4 regions of the Pseudomonas sp. F2 genome follow, and region 2 is predicted to be linked to each of the others. Evidence: predicted binding sites of a transcription regulator. Region 2 holds the regulator's gene; each other region holds the start of a gene.
What was found. The regulator FliA, encoded in region 2, starts transcription of late flagellar genes. The targets are predictions, from matches to a motif close to CTAAAGTTTNNNNNNNNNNNGCCGNTAA.
Positions count from the first base shown of each region.

Region 1 (3,416 bases), 1.2 Mb from region 2:
CAGGTATTCGCGGGTGGCGGTCGGCCCTTCGTGCAGGGTCAGCGCCACCGGGCCGCCCACCGCAGGCGGCACCTGGATCGACATCGGCATGCCCGCTTCCAGCCACGCCGGCAGACCGCCGTCGACATAGTGGTACTTGTCATGACCGATCACGTCGAGCAGCCAGATGAAACGCCCGGCCCAACCGCCGCCCTCGTCGTCGTAGACCACGTAGACCGCATCCTGGCGATGCCCCAGCTCACCGAACAACGCCTCCAGATCGGCTTTGGCCGGCAGCAGCCCCGGCGCCGGCGGCTGGCCGAGCTGGGTGCGTTTCGGGTCGACAAAGCGTGCGCCGGGAAGATGACCTTCGGCATAACGGGCAGGGCTGGTCAGATCCACCAGAATCAGTTCAGGGGAATCGAGACGCGGGAGCAGGTCGCTCGGCTCGATGACGAGCGGCAAGCCAGAGAAGTCAGACATGTGAGGTCTCCAGAGCACAAAGGGGGGGATTGTAGCGCAGCCTCATCGGCCACGGCTGCTAAAGCTGTGCAGGGCTTTCTCGATGCATTGTGCAGTTTTGCCGAATGCCTGCACGGTGATGTCGGCGAACGGCCCGCCGCCCTGATCGGCCACGACGATCATGATCACCCGGCCGTTATTGACCAGTGAGCGCAGGAACAGGTGCTCGCCACGGAACAGCGAACGCAGGCCCGGCGGCAACAATGCGGAAAACTGTGCGTTGTTCTCGGGGTTGATCCGCACTTGTGCCTGCTGCGCGAGTAGCCGCTGCAGGACTTTGCTCTGACTGACGACAAAATTCAGCGCGGCGGCTTCCTTCGGCAAACCGAAGGTCTGGTGTACGCGCAGATTGGACTGCGTGCGGTCGGCCATCAGAATCATCACCCGGCGCATGCCGCTGGCGACCAGCGCATCGCGCGCGGCGACGGTCAGGCTCATGGCATTGGTGAAGCGGCTCGGCTCGGCCAGCAGTTCGGCGCATTGTCGGCGCCACTGCGTCAGGTCCTCGGCACTCGGCGCGGCCGCTGGCAGCATCCCGGCCGGCAAGCGATGGGTACCCCACGGCCACAATAATGAAACGGCCGGGTGCCACAGATCGGGCATGGCATGCTGGCGCGCACTGTTGGCGGCTTGCTGGTGCAACTGCTGCTGCACTTCATCCATCGAGATTTGCAGATAAAGGCTGGTCAGGTACTGCCAGCGCTCGCTGTGCGGACTGTCCCAGGCCTGTTGCGCCGACAGCGCCAGACCGTTGGCCAGCAATACGGTGTTGGCCGGTTGATTGAGCCAGCGGCGCAAAGTCGGATCGTCATCGAGGCGATTCTGCTGGCGCAGCGGATGCTCGCTGTCGCGGGCGATACGCAGCACTTTCACCAGTTCGCGCTGTTCGCTGAGCAGCAGTTTATAGCCTTGCTGCACCCAGATCGGCAGGTGCCAGACCTGTACCAGTGCCTCGGCGATCTTCAGCAGGCGGACGCCAAACAATTGCTTCTCGACCACCAGCGCCGATTCGCCCTTGTGGATCACCCGCAGCTCCCACTCTTCGAGCAACTCGGGAAACGTCAGCGCCAGCGGCCATAACGGCGAGAGAAACAACAGGCTGCCCCAATGAATGTCCTGCCACAGACGCGCGAGGCGACTGGCGAAAAAACCATTGGCCTGTTGTGTGGCGTGCTGGCTGATCATTTGCAGTTGGCGCAGGGCTTTGGGGATCTGCAGCTGCGGTTCGACCGGCAGGCGCGCGAGCAATTCTTCGGTACGCGCCAGGCCCAGGCGGTTGATCGCCACCTCGAGATTTTCCGCCGGTGCGGCCAGGGTGCCGTGGGTGTGACGATTCGCCTCACGGATGATGCTCAAGGCCAGTGCCGGGCTGTCCTGCATCAGGTCGGCGATGTCGCGCAGCGAACTGCGGTTGTCACGGACCGCGCGGCACACCTTGTCGTGAGCCTCTTGCGGCACGGGCAGCCGGACACTGTCGAGCAGCTTGACCCAGCCTTCGAGGGTGGTCGGTTTTACGGGTGGGACGTTCGTTTCATTAGCCATGTCTGGACGGGATCTTCACTGACTGTAGACGCGCCCGGCATGGGCTAAATTGGCTTTTCGCCTGAACTGGCTATAGTCTGGCGCAGTTTTGCCGATAAGTAGAAGAAGAGATTTTTTAACTTCCGAATATGACCTTGAACCCGACTTAAACAAGTACTTTCTACCTATGGCTAAAATTATCGGCATCATCGTCGTGTTCGCGAGCGTGCTCGGCGGATACGTGCTCTCCCACGGCAAAATTGCCGCCCTGATCCAGCCCTTCGAGGTGATGATCATCGGTGGTGCGGCCCTCGGTGCATTCCTGCAGGCCAACCCCGGTTACATGACGATGCACGTGCTCAAGAAATCCCTGAGCATGTTCAGTTCGCGTTTCAGCCACACGTTCTATCTGGAAGTGCTGGGCCTGATCTACGAGATCCTCAACAAGAGCCGCCGCGAAGGCATGATGGCCATCGAAGGCGACATCGAAGACGCTGCCGCGAGCCCGATCTTCGCCAAGTACCCGGCCGTGCTCAAAGACGAGCGCATGACCGCGTTCATCTGCGATTACCTGCGCATCATGTCCTCCGGCAACATGGCTCCTCATGAGCTGGAAGGCCTGTTCGACATGGAGCTCTACAGCCTCAAGGAAGACCTTGAGCACCCGTCCCATGCGGTGAACGGCATCGCCGACGCCATGCCCGGTTTCGGTATCGTCGCGGCGGTATTGGGTATCGTGGTGACCATGGCGTCCCTGGGTGAAGGCGATCAGAAATCCATCGGTCTGCACGTCGGTGCGGCACTGGTCGGTACCTTCTTCGGTATTCTCGCGGCGTACGGTTTCTTCGGCCCGTTGGCGCACTCGCTGGCCCACGATGCCAAGGAAGAGCTGAACGTCTATGAAGCCATCAAGGCTTCGCTGGTGGCGTCGGCGTCCGGCATGCCGCCATCGCTGGCGGTGGAGTTCGGGCGCAAGGTTCTGTACCCGGCGCACCGTCCAAGCTTCGCCGAGCTGGAACAAGCCGTTCGCGGTCGCTAAGCCATGGAAAATAATCAGCCGATAATCATCAAGCGCGTCAAGCGCATAGCCGGTGGGCATCACGGCGGGGCGTGGAAGATCGCCTTCGCCGACTTCGCCACGGCGATGATGGCGTTCTTCCTGGTGTTGTGGTTGCTGTCCACCGCAACGCCGGAGCAGAAGATCGCCATCGCCGGTTACTTCAAGGATCCGGTCGGCTTCTCCGAAAGCGGCACGCCGTACATCATCGATCTGGGCGGTACGCCGACCCTGGCACCGGAAAACACTCTCAACCCTGAGGTGAAATCGCAGCCGCAACCGGACAAGGTCACGGTCGACACCGAACAGGTCGAAGGCATGGCCGAACAGGTCGAGA
Region 1 is NZ_CM169904.1:5,081,545-5,084,960, forward strand. It holds gene rhdA (thiosulfate sulfurtransferase) at 1-462, opposite strand, end outside; gene AC193Q_RS22865 (HDOD domain-containing protein) at 505-2,043, opposite strand; gene motA (flagellar motor stator protein MotA) at 2,210-3,061, shown strand; gene motB (flagellar motor protein MotB) at 3,065-3,416, shown strand, end outside.
Region 1: a site for FliA is predicted at 2,114-2,141, ahead of motA (flagellar motor stator protein MotA). Genes of this name have one in related genera too.

Region 2 (3,416 bases):
GTCTAAAAACCCAAAAAACCTAAAATTCCAAAACTCTAGAATCCGAGGCTGGATAACAAATCGTCCACATCGTCCTGACCGGACACAACGTCTTCTCGTTTATCGGCATGAATCTGCGGACCTTCACCCTGCGAGAGATGTTTTTGTGGATCTTTTTCTGCAAGCATCGCGGCACGGTCGTGTTCGATGCCCGCAAAGCGGTCAACCTGACTGGCCATGAGGACGAGTTTGAGCAAATTGCTTTCGACTTCGGTGACCAGCTGGGTCACACGCTTGATCACTTGACCGGTGAGGTCCTGGTAATCCTGAGCCAGCAGGATGTCGTTCAGGTTGCTCGACACCGCACGGTTGTCCGTGCTGCTGCGTGACAGAAAACCGTCGACCCGGCGCGCCAGTTCGCGGAACTCTTCAGCCCCGACTTCACGACGCATGAAGCGGCCCCAATCGGTGCTCAGCGCCTGGGCTTCTTCAGCCAGGCCATTGACCACCGGGGTCGCGCTTTCCACCAGATCCATGGTGCGGTTGGCCGCGGCTTCGGTCAGCTTGACCACATAGCCCAGGCGTTCGGTGGCGTCGGTGATTTGCGACACTTCCTCGGCCTGCGGCATGTGCGGATCGATCTGGAAGTTGACGATCGCACTGTGCAGTTCGCGTGTGAGCTTGCCCACTTCCTGATACAGGCCACGGTCACGGGTCTGATTGAGCTCATGGATCAGTTGCACAGCGTCGCCGAACCTGCCTTTTTCAAGGCTCTCGACCAGTTCGACCGCGTGTTTTTTCAGGGTCGATTCGAAATCGCCCTGTGAAGATTCGTTATGCTCCATAGCTCCCCCGCGCGTTCATCAGCCGATGCGTTCGAAAATCTTCTCGATTTTTTCTTTCAGCGCCTGAGCCGTGAAAGGTTTGACCACGTAGCCGTTGACGCCGGCCTGGGCCGCTTCGATGATCTGCTCGCGCTTGGCTTCGGCAGTCACCATCAGCACGGGCAGGTGCTTGAGTTTTTCATCGGCACGCACGTGGCGCAGCAGGTCGATACCGGTCATGCCCGGCATGTTCCAGTCCGTTACCAGAAAGTCGATGCTTCCGCTGTTGAGCACCGGAATGGCAGTGGTGCCATCGTCGGCCTCGACGGTGTTGGTGAACCCCAGATCACGCAGCAGGTTCTTGATGATCCGCCGCATCGTTGAGAAGTCATCAACGATGAGGATTTTCATGTTCTTGTCCAATTCGACCTCCAAGCAGTCTTAAACGCGCCCAGCACCTGGACGCGCCATTTCAATCAATCCGGCAAAGCACTCGATGACTGTCTGGAGCACAACAGAGCAAGACCGGTGCTGTTCATCACCGCACCAGCCTCGTTCGCAGTGTCCCCACACTGCCTTCAGCGCGCTCGCCACTCCCCCAAACGCCCCCGCAAGCGGGCCGCGCACTGGCTGTGTAACTGGCTGACCCGCGATTCACTGACGCCAAGGACTTCACCGATTTCCTTGAGGTTCAGTTCTTCGTCGTAGTACAGCGCCAACACCAGTCGCTCACGCTCCGGCAAATTGGCAATCGCGTCCGCCAGCGCAGCCTGGAAGCGTTCATCTTCCAGATCGCGTGACGGCTCAAGATGAGCACTGGCGCCATCCTCGTGCAGCCCTTCGTGTTCGCCGTCCTGCAGCAGGTCGTCGAAACTGAACAGCCGGCTGCCCAGCGTGTCATTCAAAATCCCGTAGTAATCGTCGAGACTCAATTGGAGTTCGGCCGCAACCTCGTGATCTTTAGCGTCACGGCCGGTTTTAGCTTCAATTGAGCGAATGGCATCGCTGACCATACGGGTATTGCGGTGAACCGAGCGCGGTGCCCAATCCCCTTTGCGCACTTCATCGAGCATCGCGCCGCGGATCCGGATGCCCGCGTACGTTTCGAAACTGGCGCCTTTGCTGGCGTCATATTTGGTCGAGACTTCGAGCAGGCCGATCATCCCGGCCTGAATCAGGTCTTCGACCTGCACACTCGCCGGCAAGCGCGCCAGCAAGTGATAGGCAATGCGCTTGACCAGTGGCGCGTAACGCTCGATCAACTCGTACTGCGCGTCACGTGCCGATTTCTTGTAGTAGTTCATACCGCTGGCGGTCATAACACAGGCCCTGCCGTTTGCTGCACGAGGCGCTCGACGAAAAACTCAAGGTGCCCACGCGGGTTGGCAGGCAGCGGCCAGGTATCGACCTTCTGCGCGATCGCCTTGAACGCCAGCGCGCACTTGGAACGCGGAAAGGCTTCATAGACTGCTCGCTGCTTCTGCACGGCCTTGCGCACGCTTTCGTCGTACGGCACCGCGCCGACGTATTGTAAGGCGACGTCGAGAAAGCGATCCGTGACCTTGGTCAACTTGGCGAACAGGTTGCGCCCTTCCTGCGGGCTCTGCGCCATGTTGGCGAGGACGCGGAAGCGGTTCATGCCGTAGTCGCGATTGAGCAGTTTGATCAGCGCGTAGGCGTCGGTGATCGAGGTCGGCTCGTCGCAGACCACCAGCAACACTTCCTGCGCCGCGCGCACGAAACTGACTACCGAGTCACCAATGCCCGCAGCGGTGTCGATCACCAGTACATCGAGATTGTCGCCGATGTCGCTGAACGCCTGAATCAGACCGGCATGTTGCGCCGGGCTCAGGTGCACCATGCTTTGGGTGCCGGAAGCGGCCGGCACGATGCGGATCCCGCCGGGGCCCTGCAACAGCACGTCGCGCAGTTCGCAGCGGCCTTCGATGACATCGGCCAGCGTGCGTTTGGGGGTCAGCCCCAGCAGAACGTCGACGTTCGCCAGCCCCAGGTCGGCGTCCAGCAGCATGACCCGACGGCCAAGCTCTGCCAGCGCCAGAGACAAGTTCACTGACACGTTAGTCTTGCCGACGCCACCTTTGCCGCCGGTCACCGCGATCACCTGTACGGGATGCATGCTGCCCATGTTATTTCTTTACCTTGTCTTGCATAGACGGAGGCCACATTACTGGCTGCGCGTTCACAACCGGAACAATGCATGGCAGACCATCGATGTAGGTACAAAAACTGTTCATTACCTCAGCCAACCTGCTTGGTCGGGCTGTGGTAGATATCAGCGAACATGTCAGCCATGGCTTCTTCGCTGGGTTCTTCCTGCATTTGCACGCTGACGGCGCGGCTGACCAGCTGATGACGGCGCGGCAGATGCAGATCATCCGGAATCCGTGGGCCATCGGTCAGGTACGCGACCGGCAGTTCATGACTGATCGCCAGGCTCAACACTTCGCCAAGGCTGGCCGTCTCATCCAGTTTAGTCAGGATGCAGCCGGCAAGCCCGCAACGCTTGTAACTGTGATAAGCGGCGGTTAGAACCTGTTTCTGGCTGGTGGTTGCCAGCACCAGGTAATTTTTTGAACGGATGCCACGCCCGGC
Region 2 is NZ_CM169904.1:165,590-169,005, reverse strand. It holds gene AC193Q_RS00735 (protein phosphatase CheZ) at 36-824, opposite strand; gene AC193Q_RS00730 (chemotaxis response regulator CheY) at 843-1,214, opposite strand; gene fliA (RNA polymerase sigma factor FliA) at 1,382-2,122, opposite strand; gene fleN (flagellar synthesis regulator FleN) at 2,119-2,949, opposite strand; gene flhF (flagellar biosynthesis GTPase FlhF) at 3,063-3,416, opposite strand, start outside.

Region 3 (3,416 bases), 1.1 Mb from region 2:
CGAGCAGGCTCGCTCCCACATTTGAAATGCATTCCCCTGTGGGAGCGAGCCTGCTCGCGAAAGCGTCGGTACATTCGACACAGGCTTTTGTAGAAATGAACAATAAACGCCAACCGCCCTTGTGCAGCGGACAGGCGTCAATGCGCATGCCGACTGGCAGCATGAAGCGCATTGGAACTGGAGAATTCGCATGAAAATCGTCATCGCCCCCGATTCGTTCAAGGACAGCCTGAGTGCCCAAGGCGTTGCCGAGGCCATTGCGCTGGGGCTGGCGCAAGTCTGGCCACACGCCACGCTGGTCAAATGCCCGATGGCCGACGGCGGCGAGGGCACGGTGGAATCGATTCTTGCTGCCTGCGAAGGCGAACTGCGCCGGATGCGGGTGCGCGGGCCGCTGGGCACTCCGGTCGATGCGGCGTGGGGCTGGCTGCCGCACAACCACACCGCGATCATTGAAATGGCCGAGGCCAGTGGTTTGCAGTTGGTGCCTACGGGGCAGCGCGATGCCTGCATCACCAGCACCTTCGGCACTGGTGAGCTGATTCGCGCCGCGTTGGATGCCGGCGCGCAACGAGTGATTCTGGCCATTGGCGGCAGCGCCACCAACGATGGCGGTGCCGGTGCGATGCAGGCGCTCGGGGTGAAATTGCTCGATGCTCAGGGGCAGGCTCTGGTGCCGGGCGGCCTGGCCCTGGCGCAACTGGCGCGACTGGACTTGAGCGAGCTTGATCCGCGTCTGGCCCAGGTGCGCTTCGACATCGCCGCCGACGTCAACAATCCACTGTGCGGGCCGCACGGTGCCTCGGCGATTTTCGGCCCGCAAAAGGGCGCGTCACCGATACAGGTGCAACAACTGGATCAGGCCCTCGGTCACTTCGCCGAGCTCTGCGCGCAAGCGTTGGGCAAAGACGTCCGCGATGAGCCGGGCAGCGGCGCGGCCGGCGGGCTGGGCTTTGCGGCGAAAGCCTTTCTCGGTGCGCAATTTCAAGCAGGCGTGGAAGTGGTGGCCGAATTGGTGGGCCTTGCGGAAGCGGTCGACGGCGCCGATCTGGTGTTCACTGGCGAAGGTCGCTTCGACGCGCAGACCCTGCGCGGCAAAACGCCGTTTGGTGTGGCGCGGATTGCCAAAAAACACGGTGTCCCGGTCATTGTCATCGCCGGCACGCTCGGCGAGGGTTATCAGGAGCTCTACGAACACGGCATCGACGCCGCATTCGCAGTCACCAGCGGCCCGATGACCCTGGAGCAGGCCTGCGCCGAAGCTCCACGCTTGTTGCGTGAACGCGCAACTGACATTGCCCGCGTCTGGCGGCTGGCAGCGAAATCCTGAGCAAACACTGTAGGAGCTGCCGAAGGCTGCGATCTTTTGATTTTGTTTTTAAAGATCAAGATCCAAAGATCGCAGCCTTCGGCAGCTCCTACAGGGGCGTGTGAGTGTTTCAGTGTTGAAACACCTTGAAAAATATTTTCGCTTTACACGAAATCTTCCTAAAGCGCCGCCGATACAGAGGTCAGGCGCACACAGATTCCCTCGAACAGTGCCGCCGGACTGACCCCGCTCAAGGGCCAGTGATGACGGCAAGGACGCTCGCAGTTACCTCTATCCGAGAGTCCAACCATGTCCTTGCGTAATCTGAATATCGCGCCCCGTGCTTTCCTCGGTTTTGCCTTTATCGCCTTGTTGGTGATTGTCCTTGGTGTGTTCGCCGTCAACCGCATGTCGACCATCCGCCAGGCCTCCATCGACATGGAGACCAATCAACTGCCCAGCGTCACGTACCTTGGCGTGGTAACGGAAAACGTTCTGCGCCTGCGGATTCTGTCGTTCCGGATTCTGGTCAACCGCGACCCGGCAGGCCTGCAAGAAGCGCAAACCCGTATCGGCGTGCTGGTGGACAAGGTGCGCAGTGCTCAGGCCAGTTACGCCGCGTTGCCGGCAGAGAGCGAAGAGCGAGCGTTGTACCAGACGTTCGCGACCACACTCGATAACTACCTGCAAGCGCAAAACCAGATGATGGAGCTGTCGCGTCAGGACAAGGTCGACGAAATGCGCACCCTGATCAACACGCGGATCAAGGACGGCACTGACCAGATGGGCGAACAGCTCAACAAGCTGATTGCAATCAACGCTGCAGGCGCGAAAGTCGCCTCCACCCAGGCCGGTGAGCACTACGACAGCGCCATTACCGGTATCGTCATTGTGGCTGTTGTCGCGGCGCTTGCCACTGTCCTGCTGGCCCTGCTGCTGACCCGCAGCATCGTCACCCCGCTGAACCGTGCCGTGCAGGCGGCGCAGACCATCGCTGGCGGCAACCTGACCCAGTCCATTGAGGTCGATGGCAAAGACGAAGCCACACAATTGCTGCAAGCCTTGTCGACGATGCAGACCAATCTGCGCAAAACCATCGAACAGATTGCCGGCTCCGCCACTCAATTGGGCGCTGCAGCCGAAGAACTCAGCGCGGTCACCGAAGAAGCCTCCCGTGGCCTGCAACAGCAGAATAACGAAATCGAACAGGCTGCCACCGCCGTCAACGAAATGACCGCCGCGGTGGAAGAAGTGGCACGCAACGCGGTGTCGACCTCCGAAGCCTCGAACCAGTCGACCCAGGCAGCCCGCGAAGGGCGCGATCAAGTGGTGAAAACCGTCGACGCGATCCAGACCATGACCCATGACGTGCAGAGCACTGCACAAATGATCGAAGGCCTCGCCGCGCAGGGACGTGACATCGGCAAGGTGCTGGACGTGATCCGCGCCATCGCCGAACAGACCAACCTGCTGGCCCTCAATGCGGCGATCGAAGCGGCGCGTGCCGGTGAGGCCGGACGTGGTTTTGCGGTGGTGGCGGACGAAGTGCGCGCCTTGGCCCATCGCACCGCGCAGTCGACTCAGGAAATCGAAAAAATGGTCGCCGGTATTCAGAACGGCACCGGTGAAGCCGTGTCGTCGATGCAGCAAAGCAACCAGCGCACCCAGACCACCCTGGAAATGGCTCGTGCCGCTGGCGTGGCACTGGAGCAGATTACCCAGTCGATCCATCAGATCAACGAGCGCAACCTGGTGATCGCCAGCGCTTCGGAAGAGCAGGCGCAGGTCTCGCGTGAGGTCGACCGCAACCTCGTCAACATCCGTGACCTAGCCACGCAATCGGCTGCCGGGGCCAACCAGACCAGCGCCGCGACCCATGAACTGTCGCGTCTGGCGGTGGATTTGAACGCGATGGTGGCGCGGTTTGTGATTTGACCTAGGGTGAAGGCTGGAGACCGCGCCATCAGGAGACGTACATGCGCTATTCAGCCTTGACCCAACGCATCGCCGGGGAGGGGGCAGCGGCCTGGCAGATTCATGACCGCGCGCTGGCGTTGCGCGCCGAGGGAGTCGACATTCTGCTGCTGAGCGTGGGTGATCCGGATTT
Region 3 is NZ_CM169904.1:1,312,821-1,316,236, forward strand. It holds gene AC193Q_RS05725 (glycerate kinase) at 191-1,330, shown strand; gene AC193Q_RS05730 (methyl-accepting chemotaxis protein) at 1,619-3,244, shown strand; gene AC193Q_RS05735 (aminotransferase class I/II-fold pyridoxal phosphate-dependent enzyme) at 3,286-3,416, shown strand, end outside.
Region 3: a site for FliA is predicted at 1,479-1,506, ahead of AC193Q_RS05730 (methyl-accepting chemotaxis protein). Genes of this name have one in related genera too.

Region 4 (3,416 bases), 2.7 Mb from region 2:
CCACAGCCGGGTTCGGATCGCAACGTGCCGCCGCGTGCACAAGCCGCACACCAACAGGCATCGTTGCTGGCCAAGTCGCTGAAGCTGCGTATCGAGGGCAAAACCCTGCCGGAGTACAATTACACCGACTACGGCTCGCTGATCTCGCTGTCGCGTTTTTCCGCTGTGGGTAACTTGATGGGCAACCTGACCGGCAGCGTGATGCTCGAAGGCTGGCTGGCGCGGATGTTCTACGTGTCGCTGTACCGCATGCACCAGATGGCGCTGTACGGACCGTTCCGCACGGCGATGCTGATGCTGGGCAGCAAGATCGGTCGAGGTACCGAGCCACGCCTGAAGCTGCACTAAAACCAAAACGTGTGGGAGCTGGCTTGCCAGCGATAGCGGTCAGTCAGTCGGCGATGATGTCGACTGATCCGCCGCTATCGCGGGCAAGCCACGCTCCCACATTGTTTTGTGCAGCTCACAAAATCAGCAGGCTCATTCCTGCAATCGATCACCGCTCATCAGAGCTGAAAGCGGCGCACCATGCCTTGCAGCGCGTTGGCCAGTTGCGACAGTTCGTGGCTCGACGCACGGGTCTGATCGGCACCCGTCGCCGAACGGACCGACAGGTCGCGAATGTTCACCAGATTACGATCCACTTCCCGCGCGACTTGCGCCTGCTCTTCGGCGGCACTGGCGATCACCAGATTACGCTCATGGATCTCATGCACCGAAGCGGTGATGGTTTCCAGCGCCTCCCCGGCGCGCTCGGCCAATGCCAGCGTGGTCGTGGCCCGTGCAGCGCTGGCCTGCATCGAATCCAGCGCCAGGCTTGAACCACTGCGCATGCCCTGCACCATCTGCTCGATCTCCTGCGTCGATTGCTGGGTGCGATAGGCCAGCGCCCGCACTTCGTCGGCGACCACCGCAAAACCTCGCCCACTTTCCCCTGCGCGGGCCGCCTCGATGGCGGCGTTGAGCGCAAGCAGGTTGGTCTGCTCGGCAATGGCACGGATCACATCCAGCACTTTGCCGATGTCCTGTGACTGGTTGGCCAGCGATTGCACCAACTCGCCAGTGTGCTGCACGTCGCTGGCCAGCGCATTGATGGCCGATGCGGTATCACTGACCCGCGCCTGCCCCAGTTGCGCCGACTCACTGGATTGGCGGGTGGCATCGGATGTCGACACGGCATTGCGAGCGACTTCTTCAACGGCTGTGGTCATTTCATTGACCGCCGTCGCTGCCTGTTCGATTTCGTTGTTCTGCTGCTGCAAGCCGTGTGTGCTGTCGACCGTCACCGCGTTGAGTTCATCAGCAGCGCTCGCCAGTTGCGTGGCCGAACCGCTGATGCCTTGCAGCGTTTCCCGCAGGTTTTGCTGCATGGTCGCGAGCGCCTTGAGCAATCGGCTGACTTCATCGTTACCGTGGGTTTCGATCGGCCGGGTCAGGTCGCCCCGGGCCACGCTTTCGGCAGCGCTGACGGCGCTGCTCAGCGGACGGACGATGCTGCGGGTGAGCAACATTGCCAGCGCCACCGTGGCCAGCGCCGCCAGCGCTATGAACAGGCTGACGATGGTGCGCGAGGTCTGGTAGTGGTCAGCGGATTTCTGGCTTTCCGCGGTGACCTGCCTGGCGAACAGATCCGCCAGGTCATTGAGCTGTTTGCCGGAGCCATCGACCACAGTCTTCATATCAATCAGCAACAGTTTGGTCAGTTCGTCACGCTGGCCTTGATCGGCCAGGGTGAAGGATTGCGCGATGCCGGTGCGATAGGCAGCGAAGGTCTTTTTGAACTGGTCATAGAGCTGCTGGCCTTCCGCCGTGGTGACCAGTTTGTCGTAGGCAGCGATCTTCTCGCTCAGTTCTTTGTCGCGGGTGTCCATCTGGCTGCGGTAAGTCGCGATGTTCTGCGGATCCTGATCAAGAGCCATGCGCAGGGAAATCGTACGGATGCGCAACATCAGCTCGCGAATTTCGTCACCGCCGCGAATGCTCGGCAGCCACTGGCTCTCGACCGCGACCTCACTGTCACGAATGCTCGACATCTGCCCCAAGGCAAATACGCCGAGCAACGCCACCAGGACCGCGATCAGGGCAAAACCCAGCGCGGCACGTGGAGCAATATTCAACTGACGAAGCAACATGACGAACGCCCTTATTCTTGTATTGGCCAGATTGAAGGGGCGAACAGTGGCAGCCCCTCTCGTTAGCGGGCTATCGGCAAGTTGTACGATGACTTGAAAGGAATTGTCTGGCGCGAGGACAAAAAAAATCCCCGTATCTTTCGATACGAGGATTTTTAATATGGTCGGGGTAAGGGGATTCGAACTCCTGACATCCTGCTCCCAAAGCAGGCGCGCTACCGGACTGCGCTATACCCCGGTAAAAAAAAGGCGACCTTTCAAAGATCGCCTTCTTCGATCAGCGCTTTTGGCCTCTGATCTTAAGATTCGATCCCAGTGTTACCTGGTTTCAAAAATGGTGGGTCGTGTGGGATTCGAACCTACGACCAATTGGTTAAAAGCCAACTGCTCTACCAACTGAGCTAACGACCCAAAAATGGTCGGGGTAAGGGGATTCGAACTCCTGACATCCTGCTCCCAAAGCAGGCGCGCTACCGGACTGCGCTATACCCCGGTTTGAAATTGGCTCCGTGACCAGGACTCGAACCTGGGACCCAATGATTAACAGTCATTTGCTCTACCGACTGAGCTATCACGGAACTACATATTTCAATTTACAACGGTGAAACTTACAGCTCTTAGACGCCGTTCGCATCGCTGCGTTCGTGTGTCTGAGGCGCGCTATTCTACAACCTAGAACACCTCTGTCAACCCCCTAAATCGCTTTCAAGTTAATGATTTGCAACTTATTTCAGATTTCAGCTCAGTGAGCTGAGATGCTGCAGGTGACTGACTGCGGGGCGCACTTTACAAGCCTTTTCCTTAGAGTTCAACAGCCTAACGAAAAAAAGGCCTCGCAAAGCGAGGCCTTCCTTATTTCATTGGCTTTACCGCTCAGTCGAAAACGATTTCGTCGCTCACGACCTTGCCGGTTGCCGTGTCGCCCGGCAGGAAATGCCCCGACAGGATCAACTGCGCCAACGGGTTTTCGATCCAGCGCTGGATCGCACGTTTGAGCGGACGTGCGCCATACACCGGGTCGTAACCCACGGCAATCAGCTTGTCCATCGCTTCCGGGCTCAGTTCCAGCTTCAGCTCGCGCTCGGCCAGACGACTGCGCAGACGGCCCAGCTGGATCTCGGTAATGCCCGCGATCTGATCCCGCGCCAATGGCTCGAAGATCACCACTTCGTCGACCCGGTTGATGAACTCGGGACGGAAGTGACTGGTCAGCGCGTCCATCACCGCTGCACGCTGCGCCTCACGGTCACCGACCAGTTCCTGGATCTGCGACGAGCCGAGGTT
Region 4 is NZ_CM169904.1:3,542,681-3,546,096, forward strand. It holds gene AC193Q_RS15880 (NAD(P)/FAD-dependent oxidoreductase) at 1-348, shown strand, start outside; gene AC193Q_RS15885 (methyl-accepting chemotaxis protein) at 507-2,132, opposite strand; tRNA gene AC193Q_RS15890 (tRNA-Pro) at 2,294-2,370, opposite strand; tRNA gene AC193Q_RS15895 (tRNA-Lys) at 2,468-2,543, opposite strand; tRNA gene AC193Q_RS15900 (tRNA-Pro) at 2,549-2,625, opposite strand; tRNA gene AC193Q_RS15905 (tRNA-Asn) at 2,635-2,710, opposite strand; gene clpB (ATP-dependent chaperone ClpB) at 3,006-3,416, opposite strand, start outside.
Region 4: a site for FliA is predicted at 2,203-2,230, ahead of AC193Q_RS15885 (methyl-accepting chemotaxis protein). Genes of this name have one in related genera too.